DNA from 2 places in the Nonomuraea muscovyensis genome. Region 1 is predicted to be linked to the other one. Evidence: riboswitches for the same ligand, from Rfam matches in the RefSeq annotation. Region 1 holds a riboswitch; the other holds the start of a gene.
The links. A riboswitch is a leader RNA that binds a small molecule or an ion and turns the genes downstream of it on or off. The one in region 1 is predicted to bind cyclic di-AMP.

Region 1 (7,156 bases):
CCTCCAGCACCTTCTCGACCGCGGTCTTCACCTGCGCGTGCTTCTCGCCGAAGAACACCGGCTGCAGGTTCGCGACCGAGGCGGCGAAGATCTGGCCGGTCGGCGCGTCGTTGAAGTAGGCGTTCTTCAGGCCCGACACCTCGGGGTCCTGCTGCGCGGGGATCGAGCTGGGGAAGGCGCCGGCCTCCTTGAAGGCGGCAACGTGGCCGTCCTTGCCGGTGAGGTAGTTCAGGACCTCGGCGGCCTCCTTGGGGTGCTTGCTCTGCTTGGGCACCGCGAGCCAGGAGCCGCCCCAGTTGCCCGAGCCGCCCGGCACGGCCGCGACGTCCCAGTTGCCCTTGTTGGACTCGCCGGCCTTGCCCTCGATGACGCCGAGCATCCAGGACGGGCAGCCCATGGTGGCGAAGCCGCCGCCCTTGATGGCCTTGTCCCACGCCGGGCTCCACGCCTGCAGCTTGGCGGTCAGCCCGGCCTGGCTGAACTTCTGCACCCAGTCGAAGGAGGTCTTGACGGCCGGGTTCTTCTCGACGATGAGCTGGTTGCTCTTGTCGAAGTACGCCAGGTTGCCGTTCTTCGGGGCCTCCTGGAACAGGATCACGTTGTAGATCGTGTTGGGCCCGTCCATGAACTTGGCGCCGGTCTTGGCGGCCTCGAACTTCTTGCCGGTCTCGAAGAAGGCGTTCCAGTCGGGCCACAGCTTGCCGACCTCTTCACGGTCGGTGGGCAGGCCCGCCTTCTCGAACAGGTCCTTGCGGTAGCACATCGTCATGCCGCCCATGTCGGTGCCCAGGGCGAACAGCTTGCCGTCGGTGTTGAGGCCGGCCTCCCACTTGGAGGCGGGGAAGTCGGCCTTGCGGCTGTCGAGGCCGTACTGGCTCAGGTCGGCGAAGAACTGCGGGCGGGCGGCCATGAGGCCCATCGCGCCCTCGTCGATGCCGACGACGTCCCCGGCGCCCGCCCCCGCCTGGAGGCGCTGGAGAAGCTGCGGCAGGTACACGTCCTCGAACCGGTCGGTCAGGTTCTGGTACTTGATCTGGATGTTCGGGTGCTCGGCGTTCCACTTCTTGACGGCCTCGTCGTAGCCGAAGTTCTCGCCGCCGCCGAAGGTGTGCACGTTGATGGTGACCGGCTCGGCCGCGGAGCCGCTCTGGGTGGCCGTCTTCGTGTCGCCTCCGCCGCCGCTGCACGCGGCGACGGCCGCCAGCGCGGTGAGCGCGACGCCGGTCACAACAAAGCGCTTGTGGTTCGTCATTCCGTACCCCTCTTGGGTGTGGATGTGGGAGGTGCACCGCGGCCTGCCGCGGCGAGTGGGAGGGTCTTTGGGAGCGCTCCCACAAAGAGTGCCCGCACGGCGTGCGGGCGTCAACGTCCCGAAACGGAACCGTTACCTGAGAGGCGATTGGTGTGTGGCGAAACGGGTTTAGGGTACGAAACGCCGTGAAGCGGTAGTTGGGAGCGCTCCCATCTTATCGGCACGTTTCGTGCCCATGCCGGACAGTCTTCCGGGCGGTGCCCGGAGGCTGGAAAACGGCGAGTGCGCGCCCAGGGTCCGGGCGCGCACTCGCCGTGCGGGGGTCGGGTCCGCGGTCAGCCGGCGTACTCGGGGTAGCCGTAGCCGACGACGTCCGACTTGGACCGGACGCGCTCCTCGACCCGGCCGTTGCCCGTGTTGCCCTCGATCGTGGAGATGGTGCCGTTGCCGTTGTCCTTGACCACGAAGCCGACGTGCCTGATCGAGGTCAGGGACTTGCCGCCGCTCCAGGAGAAGAAGACGACGGCGCCGGGCTTGGGCGCGCTGCCCCAGCGCTTGTTGGCCACGAACCACCTGGCGTGCGCCACGGTCCAGGCGTCCCAGCCGACCTGCGGGCGGGCGCCGAGCTTCTCGCCGACCCAGGAGACGAACATCGCGCACCAGGGGGCGTTGAGGTAGCCCCTGCGGCTGCCGCCGTCGCGGCGGACGGTCTCCATGGCGCGCTGGGAGCCGGCGTACCACTGCTGGAACTTCGTGCCGCCGCCGTAGGCGTTCTCCGTGGTGCCGACCTGGGCTCGGGCCAGCTGCAGGAGCTGCGAGGCGGTCACGCTGATCTTGTTGGCCTGCTGCTTGTGCCCTGCCGACGCGGCCCGCGGCGCCTGCTCGGGGACGTCGGCGAGGGCGGGGGAGGACAGGCCGAACGCGGCCGTGAGGGTGAGGGTGACGCCGGCACCGGCGCGCAGGAGGGGGGTCTTCCGGGCACGGTAAAGACGGTTGATGGCCATCGAGCGGGGATACTCCTTGCTTCCATGCCGCTTACCGGGTTAGCTGACGGGTTCGGGCGTGGAAGCTGCCCTTCGGCACTGACGTGCCGATTCACCCCAAAGGACATGGGTCCCCGGTTCCGCGCAGGGCGGATTCAGCGGTCACAGGGGGGTCCTGTGATCGATCTTTGCGATGGGCCGGCTACGAACCGGCCGAAACCGGACGTATGCCGTGAATGCCCCATAAGGTAATGCATGGGGCAAGCGGTTTACAATAGGGCAAAGCGCAAGTCAGGAGACTTGCTGACGAGCGTCGGCCAGGAGGCGGGCCATGGCAACGCTTTCGTCAAGGGGCATCACGGCGCTCTCGGTCCGGCCCTCGGCCAGGGCCTCGCGCACCTCGCGCACCTCTCCGGCGTAGCCGTTGTCGGCCGGGTCCAGCTCGTGGATCTCGGGCTCCATCGACGGCCCGCTGAGCACCAGCCGCTCCGGCGCCCAGAACGGCGCCTGGATGTCGGCGCGCATCCCGGTGCCCACCACGTACGCGCTGTTGGGGAAGGCGCCGCGCAGCGACACCTCGACCAGCGCCCGCCTCCCGCCGGGGTAGACCAGCACCCCCGCCGCCTCCGCGTCCACCCCGGACGGCGCCAGCGAACCGGTCATCGCCAGCCGCTCCGGCCGGCCGAGCAGCAACTGCGCCAGCCCGAACGGGTAGATCCCCAGGTCGAGCAGTGCCCCGCCGCCCAGCTCCGGTGCCCACAGCCGGTGCGCCGGGTCGTACGGCGAGGAGAAGCCGAACGAGGCGTGCACCGATCGGATCTCGCCGAAGCGCGGGTCCGTCGCCACCCGCCGGATCAGCGGGTTGAAGCGCATCCACATCGCTTCCATCAGGAAGATCCCGGCCTCGCGGGCCAGGCGCACCATCCGCTCGGTGTCGGCCACCGACGCGGCCAGCGGCTTCTCGCACAGCACGGCCTTGCCGTTCGCGATGGCGGCCTCGGCCACCTCCAGGTGCTGGGCGTGCGGGGTGGCCACGTAGACGGCGTCCACGGCGGGGTCGGCGCACAGCTCCGCGTAGGAGCCGTAGGCGGACTCGGCCCCCAGGGCGCCGGCCAGTTCCCTGGCCCGCGTCACGTCACGGGAGCCGACGGCCGCGACCCGCATCCCGGGCTCCGCCGCGATGACCGCTCCCACGGTCCGCGCGATGCCGCCGGTCGCCGCGATGCCCCATGCGAGATCTTTCACGGCAACGGATCCTATCGACCCTCATTACCCCAAAGACACCTATATCCCCATTTGCCCCTCGGCTGGCGGGCCCCCGTCCGGGCGACCGGTTCCGTCCCGGGCGGGAGGAAGTGTTCACGCGTCGTTCCCGGAGGCGTAAGGCGGCCGGGTTAGCTTGTGGCGCACCGGCTTGAGCCGGGAACCGGCGAAGGGAGCAGAGTGCGCGAGCGGGCGTCGGCCTGGGTCGAGTCTCCCCTCCAGATGCTGTGCGCCGTCGAGGCCCACCACGCCGGCCTCCTCGGCCCCGCGACGGCCGTCGTGCCCCGTGCCGGGCAGCGCGCGCTCAAGGCGACGCGCCGGGAGCTGCGCCGCATGGCCCTCCCGGAAGGGCTGGAGCTGGCGGAGCCGGCCGAACACCTGCCGCGCAGGCTCGACGCCGCCGGTGACGCGTTCTCCGGCCGGGTGCAGCTGCGCTGGCTGACCGCCGGGCCGCGCCGCCTGGTCGTCGTCGACGACGGGCTGGCCACGATCCGGTTGCTGGAACTGCTCGCGGCGGGCCCGTATCGGCCGCTGCTGAGGGCGCGCGCCCGGCCCGGGTTCGCCCGCGCGGCGCTCGGGCTGGCCGCCGCCGTCCGGCTGCGCGCGAGCCGCGTCACGGTCTTCACCGCGCTGCCGGTCTCGGCGGAGCTGGACGAGGGCGTCCGCCGCGCCGGAGTCGACCTGGTACGCCATGACTTCGCCTGGTTGCGGGCCCAGCCGCCCGAGCCCGGTCCGGCCGAGCGCACCGTGGTGCTGGGCACCGCGCTGGTCCGCAACGGCCTGGTGCACCGCGACCGCTACCTGCGCTGGCTCACGAACCTGGCCGGCGAGGAGCCGCTCGCCTACTACCCGCACCGGCGCGAGGACCCCGTGGACGTGGCGCTGATCCGCGAGCGGCCCGGCATCACCGTGCACGAGGGCGGCGCCCCGGCCGAGCTCACGCTGCGCGGCCTGGACCCGGGCCAGCGGGTGCTCAGCCTGCCGTCGACCGCGATCACCTCGCTGCGCGTGCTCCTCGGCTCGCGCGGCGTCGCGGTGGAGCCGGTCGACGTGCCGGACGACTGGTGGACCAGCAGGGCGGCTCCCGCGCTGCGCTCGCATCTGACAGGAGTCACCGGGTGAGGGTGCTGGCTGTCGCCGACTCCGACTCGTACCTGAAATGGGCGGCCTGCCTGCTCGCCGACCTGCCGCCGGGCTGCACGACGCGGCTCGCGGTGATCCGCACGCCGATCGCCCCCTCGCCGGGCCAGATCGCCGCCGCGCTGAGCGGTGCGCCGGTCGCCGAGCCCCTGCCGCAGGTGCTGTCGGCGCGCGCCCTGCGGCGCACGGCCGAGCGGATGCGGCCCGACGTGGTGCTCGTGGCCTGCACCGGGCCCGTCGTGGACGTGCTGGTGGCCGACGTGCTGGACGGGCTGCGGCCGCGGCCGGTGTTCGTCACCGGCCTGCCGGGCATCTCGGTGCCCGCGACGGAGAAGGCGTGGCTGTACCGCAGCGGCTGCGACCTGTTCGTGCTGCACAGCCGGCGGGAGGTGGCCGAGTTCGGCGAGATCGCCGCGCGGCTCGGCGGGGGAGGGGCGATCGGCCTGGCGAGGCTGCCCTTCCTGCGCCCGCGCGGCGGGTCGCCCGCCACGGCAGGCGGCGGTGACCGGGTCGTGTTCGCCACCCAGGCCAAGGTGCCGAGGCAGCGCGAGGAACGCGAGCGGATCCTGGGCGCCCTGGCCCGGCTGGCCGCCGACCGCCCCGACCTCGACGTGGTGGTGAAGCTGCGCGCCTGGGAGGACGAGCGGCAGACCCACAACGAGCGCCACCACTACCAGCGGCTCTGGCGGGAGCTGGGCGAGCCGGGCCGGCTCGGGTTCGAGACAGGCCCGATGCACGAGCAACTCGCGCGGGCCGCGGGGTTCGTCACGGTCAGCTCGACGGCCGCCCTGGAGGCCGTCGCGCACGGCGTTCCGTCGCTGGTGCTCAGCGACTTCGGGGTGAACGCCGAGATGATCAACCTGGTGTTCGAGGGCTCCGGCCTGCTCGGCACGCTCGACGACCTGGCCGGCGGCGCGTTCCGCACCGCCGACGCCGGGTGGTGCGCGGCCAACTACTTCCACCCCGCGGGCGGCGACGACTGGACCGTACGGCTCGCGGCCCTGGTGGCCGGCCCGGCGACGCCGCCGCGCTCCCTGCTGGACGGGCCGGAGCACGCCGCCGCCCGGCGCCGCGCCCGCCTGCGCGTGGAGGTGCCGCCGCCCATGCTCCGCGCCGGCTATCGCGCGAAACGCCGCGTGCGCCGCTACCTGCGCGCCTTCCCCTGACCCGCGCCGCTCGGCCCCGGAGCCGGGCAGCGAGCGCGGGCCGCCGGTGACCCGATGATCAGAGGGCGGCGCGCAGCCTGCGGCGCAGGCGGGTGAGGGCGGTGGGCCGGGGAGCCAGGCCGAGGGTCTCCAGGCGCTTGCGCCTGAAGTAGCGCGGGTCGAAGGAGGCCGCCCCCTCGGGCCGCAGCTCCGGGTACGCCTCGGCCTGCATGCAGTAGCCCACCCCGCGCACCAGCGCCGCCAGGTCGGCGGCGGGCGGCTCACGCAGCTCGCCGTCCGACGACAGCCGGGGCAGCAACGCGTCCACGATCGTGACCGGCACCCGGTTGCTGTTCTCGTACGGGGTGAGCCGCTCCAGCACCAGCTCGGTCCCGTACGAGGCCACCGGCAGCCCGAAGTAGCGCCGCGCCGTCACCAGTCCGGTCGAGAAGCAGCCGGCCACCAGGCTCAGCCGCGAGGCGTCGAAGCACACCTCGGCGGGCACGCTCTCGCCCACCACCTCCAGTCGCACGCCCAGTCGCCCGGCGGCGGCGCGCAGCAGGCGGGTGTGGCCACGCCCGGCGGCCGGGTGCGGCTTGAAGACGATCGTCGTGTGCCCGCGGGCGGCCAGCGCGCGCAGCATCCCCTCGTGCAGCTCCGCCTCCTCCTCGGGCGTGACGATGCCGAGCGACGACAGGTACTGCCCGAGGATCATCGCCTCCCCGTGCGGCAGGCCCGGCGAGGTGCCGGCCACCTCGCGGACGACCTTCAGGAACGCCGCCTCCGGCAGCACCTCGGCGGGCACCCCGTACTCGCTGAGCAGCAGCGGCGTCAGGCCGGGCACCAGGTCGAGGTGGAGCAGCCGGGTGACGCGGCGGAAGATGTCGGCGGGCAGCGGGTCGCGGGTCGGCCCGTAGCTCATCAGCCCGTCGGAGTAGACGGTGACCGGGCAGTCGCGCACCAGCCCGGCGATCGTCCGCGCGGGCGGCACGGCCACGGACTCCAGCACCAGCTCGTCCACCCGGCCGAGCCCGAGGTGGCCGCGGATCAGCCGTTCCATCATCGGCACCTCGATCACCCGTGCCCGCCAGTCGGCCGGGTGCAGCGGCGCGATCAGCTCGTTCCACGAGTGGATCTCGTCGAAGCGGGAGCGCAGTGCCGCGAACCCGGGTGTCCGGTCGAGCGGCACGGTCACCTCGGGGACCGCGGAGTTGGTCGAGACGATCAGGACGCGCCGGCCGCCGGAGCCGAAGCCGCCCTCGTCGATCGCCGCCGCCAGCGACATCGCGCCGAACAGGGTCGAGGCGTAGCAGACCGTGGTGCCGTCGCGCCGCTGCGGGGCGCCGGCGGGGTCGGGTCCGGTCACGGGTCCT
Region 2 (7,156 bases), on a different contig from region 1:
TGCGCCGCAACAGCCTCGCCCACGTCGCCAGGGGCTCCGACTCCGTGCTGTTCTTCCAGTGGCGGGCCTCCCGGTCCGGCGCGGAGAAGTGGCATTCGGCGATGCTGCCGCACGGCGGGACCGGCACGCGGATCTGGCAGGACGTCGTCGCGCTCGGAGCGGACGTGCGCCGCCTGGCCCCGGTGCGGGGCGGCCGGGTGACCGCCGAGGTGGCCGTCGCCTGGGACTGGGAGTCGTACTGGGCACTGGAGCTGGAGTGGCGGCCGACAGGTGACCTGGCGTTCAGGGAGCGGGTGGACGCCTTCTACGAGGCGCTGTGGCGGGAGCACGTCACCGTCGACTTCGTCCACCCTTCCGCCGATGTCTCGGCGTACAAGGTCGTGGTGTTGCCCAGCTCGTACCTGCTGACCGAGGGCTCCGCCAAGAACCTGCAGCGGTACGTCGAGGGCGGCGGCCACCTGCTCGTCTCGTACTTCTCCGGCGTCGTGGACGAGCACGACACCGTCCACGAGGGCCCGTACCCGGGAGCGCTGCGCGAGCTGCTGGGCCTGTCGGTGGAGGAGTTCCACCCGCTGCGCGAGCACGAGACCGTGACGCTGACCGGAGGCGGCACCGGCCGCGTCTGGTCCGAGCGGGTCCACCTGGTGGGGGCCAGGGCCGAACAGCACTTCGCCGACGGCCCCGACGCCGGCCACCCGGCCTACACCAGCCACGACTTCGGCGCCGGCACGGCCCGCTACCTGGCCGCCGGCCTCACCCCCGCCGGCCTGCGCCCCCTGCTCGGCGCGCTGCTCGACCGCGCGGGCGTCTCCCGGCCCCGCGACCTGCCCGAGAACCTGGAGCTCGTACGGCGGGGCGCGCACACCTTCCTCATCAACCACGGCCCCGCCCCCGCCACGGTCACCGGCCTCTCCGGCACCGACCTCCTCACCGGCGCCCCCTTCACCGGCGACGTCCCCCCGGGCGGCGTGGCGGTCGTCGCCCCCACCCAGGAGTGATCACGAAGAGACGGCCACGGCGCTCCCGCGCGCCAAGGTAGGTCACCCGCCGCGGCGGGCGCGGGTGCGGCGTTTGCCCTCGTGCATGGCCTGGACGCGGGCCACCGGGATCGTGTGGCCCTCCTCCACGAGGTCGGCGGGCAGCCGCTGCGGACCGGGCATCAGGGCGGCCCACGGGTCGCCGTCGCCCAGGAGGTCCGGCACGGTCCGGACGGTGAAGTCGGCCGGTGACACCCGGTCGAGGTCCGCCCACGCCACCGGGAACGACACCGGCGTGCCCGGCCGGATCCTCGGGCTGTAGGCGGCCACCACGGTCGCCCCGCCGGCCCGGGTGGAGTCGATGAACACCTTGCCCTCGCGGTCCTCCCGGATGAACGCCGTGGTCGCCAGGGCCGGGTCCAGCCGTTCGGCGCGGGCCGCCAGGGCGCGGGTGGCGGCGGCCAGGTCGTCCATGGCCACCCCCTCCGCCATGGGCACGAACACGTGCACGCCCTTGGCGCCGCTGGTCTTCACCGCGCCGGCCAGCCCGGCGTCGTCCAGCGCCTGGCGCACCAGCAGCGCCGCCCGTACGGCCAGGCCGAACGCCCCGTCGCCCGGCGGGTCGAGGTCGAGCACCAGGTGGGTGGCCCGGTCGCCCAGCACCAGCGCCGGGTGGAACTCGACGGCCCGCTGGTTGGCGAACCACAGCAGGGTGCGCCGGTCGTCGCACAACGCGTACGACACCTGCCGCTGCGACGCCTCCGCCCAGACGGACACCCTCCGGATCCACTGCGGCGCGTACGTGGGCAGGTTCTTCTGCATGAAGGGCGCCTGCCCCGGCCGTACGCGGATCACCGACAGGGCCCGGCCGCGCAGGACCGGCAGGATACGGTCGCGGACGGTGTCGAGGTAGTCGACCAGGTCCCGCTTGGTCGCCTCGGCCCCGTCGAACAGCGGCCCGTCGAGGTTGGTCAGCCTGACCCCGTCACGCGTCTCATCTGCGCTCACCTGCCCCACCATGCCCGCCGGACGCCTGGTCAGACAACAGGACGGCGCCGAAGAGTTGGATGTCGCGCCCTGCTCCAGCCCTGTGCACCAGGAGAGGCCAGCTCATACCGGTGGAGCGCGGAGGGGGCATGTCCCCACGATCGCCGTGGGCCGCCCGGTCGGCGGTGGGCCTGGTTTGGCGAGGTCCCACGGCGGTACGTCGTGGGGAAGGGGGGAACCATGAGGAAGATCATCACTGTCGGGCTCGGGACCCTGTCCGCCCTCTTCACGCTCACCCTGTTCGCCGGCTCCGCCCAGGCGGGCGGCTCCCAGGGCGAGGTGAGCGAACGGCAGTACCGGATCTTGCTGGCCCAGTGCCGCCACGCGGACGCCCCGGCCGTGCGGACCAGGTGCCGCGCCTCGGTCCGGGCCTCCTACCGCGTCGGCCGGGCCGACCCCACGCTGGACTGCCGCACCTACTCCGGCGTGACCGTGTGCGGCGTGCTGCCCCTCAGCGAGGCCGAACGCGCCTGCATCGACGACTCGGTCGCCGGGGGCCTGTCCTACCGCCGCGCCGAGGTGGAGTGCTACGTCCTCTGACGGGCCGCGGGGGGCGGCTACGTCCGCGCCGTGCAGGTGAGGCGGGGCTCGGGCTGGTAGACGGTGTGGAAGCGCTGCTTCCTGACGACCTTCCCGCCCTTCTTGAAGATCCGCCACACGTCGATGGCGAAGCCCGGCACGCCCTCCATCGGCAGGCAGTCGGGCCCGGAGTCCTTCATCTTGCGGAAGTCCTTGACGTTGTAGCGGCCCGAGCTCTCCGACTCGATGTCCCACCGCTTGGTGCTCCAGAACTGCACGGTGATCGACGTGTTGGTGTACGACGTCTTGATCAGCACCCCGTACGGCGAGTCGTTGCGCCAGCGGAAGTCCGGCTGCGGGAAGGAGACCGTCGACTCGCGGCCCGCTGGATAGCGGGAGATGTAGAACTGGTGCGGCGTGTGCTGCACGTCCTGGAACCCGCCGAAGAACACCGCGTTGAACATCGTGGTCGCGAACTGTGACACGCCGCCGCCGACGTCGTTGACGAACCGGCCGTTCATGATCATCGGTGCTTCGACGAAGCCGCGCGCCCGGTCACGCCTGCCCACCAGGCCGTTCAGCGAGAACGTCTGGCCCGGCAGGACCAGGTGACCGTCGACGATCTCGGCGATCCGGTGGATGTTCGTCACCCGCGGCGCGCAGCACGGGTGTTGGGTGGTGTAGGAGCCGACCTTCTCCTTCACGCCGAGCCGCCTGGCCTTGGCGGTGGTCAGGTCGGGCTGGGCCTCGACGATCGGGACCCGCACCGCGCGCTCGCCGCCGGTGAGGGCGGCGGCGACGGCCTTGGCCAGCCCGTCGGGGTCGATGTCACGGCCGGCGCGGTGCGGCACGACCCTCGGCCGGCCCCCGGCGATCCGGAAGGCCGCGTTCCTGGGGCGCCGGTCCTCCTCGACGAGCGTGTCACGCAGGCCGTCCACCAGCTCGGCGGCGTCGAACGAGGGCCGCATGTCGCCGCGCCCGTCGGGGACGAACCGCAGGTGGGCGGCGAGCTGGGCGGGCGACAGGGTCGCCCGCCTGTCCCCGGCCGACAGCGTCAGCGGCGCGGCCACCGCGGTGCGCGCGGTGGAGCCGGCGATCTCCTTCACCTTCGCGGCCGGCACCGACGGGGGCGTCGTGCGGACCGGCAGCGTGACCTCGTCGCGCCGGGCGAGGAACGCCTCGCGGATCGCCCGCGCGGCCTCCTTCCGGTCGAGGGCGCGACCGGCCTTGGGCAGCGTCACCTTTGGCTCCAGGCCGCGGTAGGCGATGGCGCCCTCCTGCGGCTTCCGGTCGACCCGCTTGGCGAGGGCGGCGATCCGCTCGCCCAGCAGCTCGTCGTCCACCTCGACGACGGGTGGGACGGTGCGGGTGCCGAAGAGCGAGCGCGCGATGCCGGCCGGAGTGGTGTGGCCGTCCATGGCGCGGGCCACCGTGGTGCCCGCGTCGAGCGTCACGCCGAGGTCCTTGGGCTTCATGGTGACGGTGCGGCCGGCGACCTCGACCTTCAGCGGGCCCGGCCGGCCGAACTCCTCCTCCAGCCTGGCCCGCGCGGCCTCGGGGGAGAGGCCGCCGATGTCGACGCCGCCCGCGTCGGTGCTGGGCGGCACCTCTCCGGCCAGGGCCAGCGTGGGCATGCCGTACGCCAGCAGGAGCAGGGCGAGGACGGCGGCGATCGACGCGGCGACGCGGCCTCGGGTGGTGCTGAGGATGCGCTTCATCGTGGGGGCGACCTCGCTCGGGGAGTCGGACGTCCGGCCAGTGTGCCACGGCGCCGATCAGGTCCCGGGCCTCTTTACCGAACGGGGGGACAGCATCTCGAAACCACTTTCGCCAGGGGAGGTAGGTAAAAACTTCAGCGCTAAACCCCAGGTGGAGCGGGGGGTTCACAGGTGCGGACCCGGACTCCGCTTGCACCGCTCTATACGCTTCGCTTACGTTTGAGGACATCGAGGCACACGTCCGGCATGTCAGTACCTCCGCCGCGTGATGCCCTAGCCAAACGCCGAGACCGCGTTCGCGCCGCCTGCATGATCGATGCGCAGGGGACGACGCGGCCGCCGAATCCGCGACAGATCGCGGAACCGGGGACCCAATCTCTCATGGGGTGAATCGGCACGCCCGCCACAGGCGGCGGCGTGCCGTAGGGCACTTCCAGGCCCGAATCCGTCAGCTAACCCGGTAGGCGGCATGGAAGCAAGGAGTAAACCCCAGTATGACCAAGCGTGACCTCTCCCGTGCCATCGTGCCCGCGAACCTCCCGCGGTTCGTCATCGGTCTGACCGTGGCGGCAGGCGCCGCCTTCGGTGCTGTCCCGGCCATGACCATCGCGCAGCCGGCCCAGGCGCAGGTAGGCATGCCGGCGGACACCGCCCCGCAGGCGCAGGAGCAGCCCCGGGCCGCCGCCGCGGCCTACCAGAAGCCGCTGAGCGCCGACGCCCTGCTGAGGGTGGCGGAGTCGCAGGTGGGCGTCAAGGAGAACGCCGCCGGCGGCGGCACCCCGTTCCACAGCTGGTACATGTCCTCCCAGCGGGCCGCCGAGACCGTCGCCCGCGACGGCGGCAACGTCCGCGCCTACGCCAACGCGCCGTGGTGCGCGATGTTCGTCTCGTGGGTCGGCGAGAAGGCCGGCGCCCGCCCCTCCGTCGGCTGGGACGCCTACACCGTGACCTACGCCAAGTGGTTCAAGGCCAACAAGCGCTGGGGCACCACGCCGAAGCCGGGCGCCGTCGTCTTCTTCGACTGGGACGGCAGCAGGAACCTGAGCGCGATCGACCACGTCGGCCTGGTCAAGAAGGACAACGGCGACGGGACGATCAGCACCGTCGAGGGCAACACCGGCAACGGCAAGGTCGAGCGCCGGGTGCGGCCCGTCTCGCAGGTGGCCGGCTATGGCTACCCGGTCCTGCAGGGCTGATCCCCCTCCCGGCCTCCCCCGGGCCGCAGGCGGGTTGACATCTCCCTTGGATAGCTCCACTATCTAGGTTATCTAGATAGTGGAGCTATCCGTTTTGGAGTCGTCATGCAGGTTCCCCTCGTCCTCCTGGCCGCCCTGCTCGTGTTCCGCGGCCTGGGGGCGCTCGGCGTCAGCCGGTTCGCCTCGTGGTCCGTCAGCGCCGCCCACGCGCTGGCCGTCATGCTCCTCATGACCGCCTCGGCGCACTTCGTCCCCGAGAGCGTCACGGTCATGCCCAACCACGCCGACCTCGTCCGGATGGTGCCGCCGTTCGTGCCGTTCCCCGCCGCCATGGTGTACCTGACCGGCGTGCTGGAAGTGCTCGGCGCGGCGGGCCTGGTCATGGCGGGCACCCGCCGGCTCGCCGGCCTCGGCCTGGCCGTGATGTTCGTGCTGCTGCTGCCCGCCAACGTCCACGCGGCCCTGGCGGGCACGCCGTTCAACGGCGGCGAGGCCACCCCGCTGTGGCTGCGCGTCCCCGAGCAGGTCCTCTACATCGCCGTCGCCCTCTGGAGCGCCACCCGCGGCGCCCGGCCCGCCCGCGACGAGGCCGGCACGCGGTCCGCGGGGGAGACGCTCAGCCGACGATGACCCGCTCCTCGGGAAGCTGGTAGCGGCGCGTCCGGTCCTTCAGCGCCAGCGCGGTCCCCAGCGTCAGCGGTCCCGTCCTGCCGATGAACATGAGCACCACGAGCAGCACGTGACCGACCGGTCCGACGCTGGCGGTGATGCCGGTGGACAGCCCCACGGTGCCGAACGCCGAGACCACCTCGAACAGAACCTGGTCCAGCCCGTGCGGCGTGAGCACCAACAGCAGGTAGGTGGCGACCGCCACCAGGGCCACGCTCAGCAGCGCGATGGAGATGGCCTGGCGCTGCGCGGCCTGGGGCAGGCGGCGGTGGCCGATGTTCACATCCGACTCGCCGCGCATCTCCGCCCAGATGACGAACGCCAGCAGCCCGAACGTGGTGACCTTGATGCCGCCGGCGGTGCCCGCGCTGCCGCCGCCGACGAACATCAGCAGGTCGGTCACCAGCCAGCTCGACGGGTACATGTCGGCGATGTTCAGGCTGTTGAAACCGCCCGAGCGCGGCATGACGGCGGTGAAGAACGCCGCCAGCACCTTGCCCGAGTCGTCGAGCGCCCCCAGCGTCCTGGGATTGCGCCACTCGGTGACCAGGAACACCAGCGTGCCGACCACCAGCAGGAGCGCCGTGACGCCCAGGGTGATCCGGGTCAGCACCGACCAGTGGCTCGGCCGCCGCCACGACCTGAACAGCTCGAACATCACCGGGAAGCCCAGCCCGCCCACGATCACCGCCCCGGCGATCGGCAGGCAGATCCACGGGTCGGTGACGAATCTCATCAGGCTGTCGGACCACAGCGCGAACCCCGCGTTGTTGAACGCCGACACCGCGTGGAAGGCCCCCAGGTACACGGCCCGGACGAACGGCTCGTCGTACCCGAGCAGGAACCGCCCGGTGAGCACGCCCGCGGTGATCACCTCGCAGACCAGGGTGAACAGCGCGACGTTGCGCACCACGCGGCGCAGGTCGCTCATGGCCAGCGTCTTCGTCTCGGCCTGGGCGAACATCCTGGCGCGCAGCCCGAGCCGGCCGGAGATCAGCAGCGTGAAGAGCGTCGCCAGCGTCATGATCCC

Region 2: linked by a shared signal. The riboswitch ahead of FHU36_RS32875 (CHAP domain-containing protein) and the one ahead of FHU36_RS00075 (CHAP domain-containing protein) in region 1 are both predicted to bind cyclic di-AMP.

Annotation. Positions count from the first base shown of each region.
Region 1 is NZ_JACHJB010000001.1:12,937-20,092, reverse strand. Features, by position in the region: gene FHU36_RS00080 (ABC transporter substrate-binding protein) at 1-1,252, opposite strand, end outside; gene FHU36_RS00075 (CHAP domain-containing protein) at 1,588-2,256, opposite strand; cyclic di-AMP (ydaO/yuaA leader) riboswitch at 2,270-2,406, opposite strand; gene FHU36_RS46150 (Gfo/Idh/MocA family protein) at 2,527-3,480, opposite strand; gene FHU36_RS00065 (hypothetical protein) at 3,679-4,620, shown strand; gene FHU36_RS00060 (DUF6716 putative glycosyltransferase) at 4,617-5,804, shown strand; gene FHU36_RS00055 (polysialyltransferase family glycosyltransferase) at 5,863-7,149, opposite strand; gene FHU36_RS00050 (glycosyltransferase family 2 protein) at 7,146-7,156, opposite strand, start outside.
Region 2 is NZ_JACHJB010000003.1:273,198-280,353, forward strand. Features, by position in the region: gene FHU36_RS32855 (beta-galactosidase) at 1-998, shown strand, start outside; gene FHU36_RS32860 (DNA polymerase domain-containing protein) at 1,041-1,985, opposite strand; gene FHU36_RS32865 (hypothetical protein) at 2,205-2,564, shown strand; gene FHU36_RS32870 (VanW family protein) at 2,582-4,261, opposite strand; cyclic di-AMP (ydaO/yuaA leader) riboswitch at 4,589-4,743, shown strand; gene FHU36_RS32875 (CHAP domain-containing protein) at 4,756-5,457, shown strand; gene FHU36_RS32880 (DoxX family protein) at 5,563-6,087, shown strand; gene FHU36_RS32885 (TrkH family potassium uptake protein) at 6,074-7,156, opposite strand, start outside.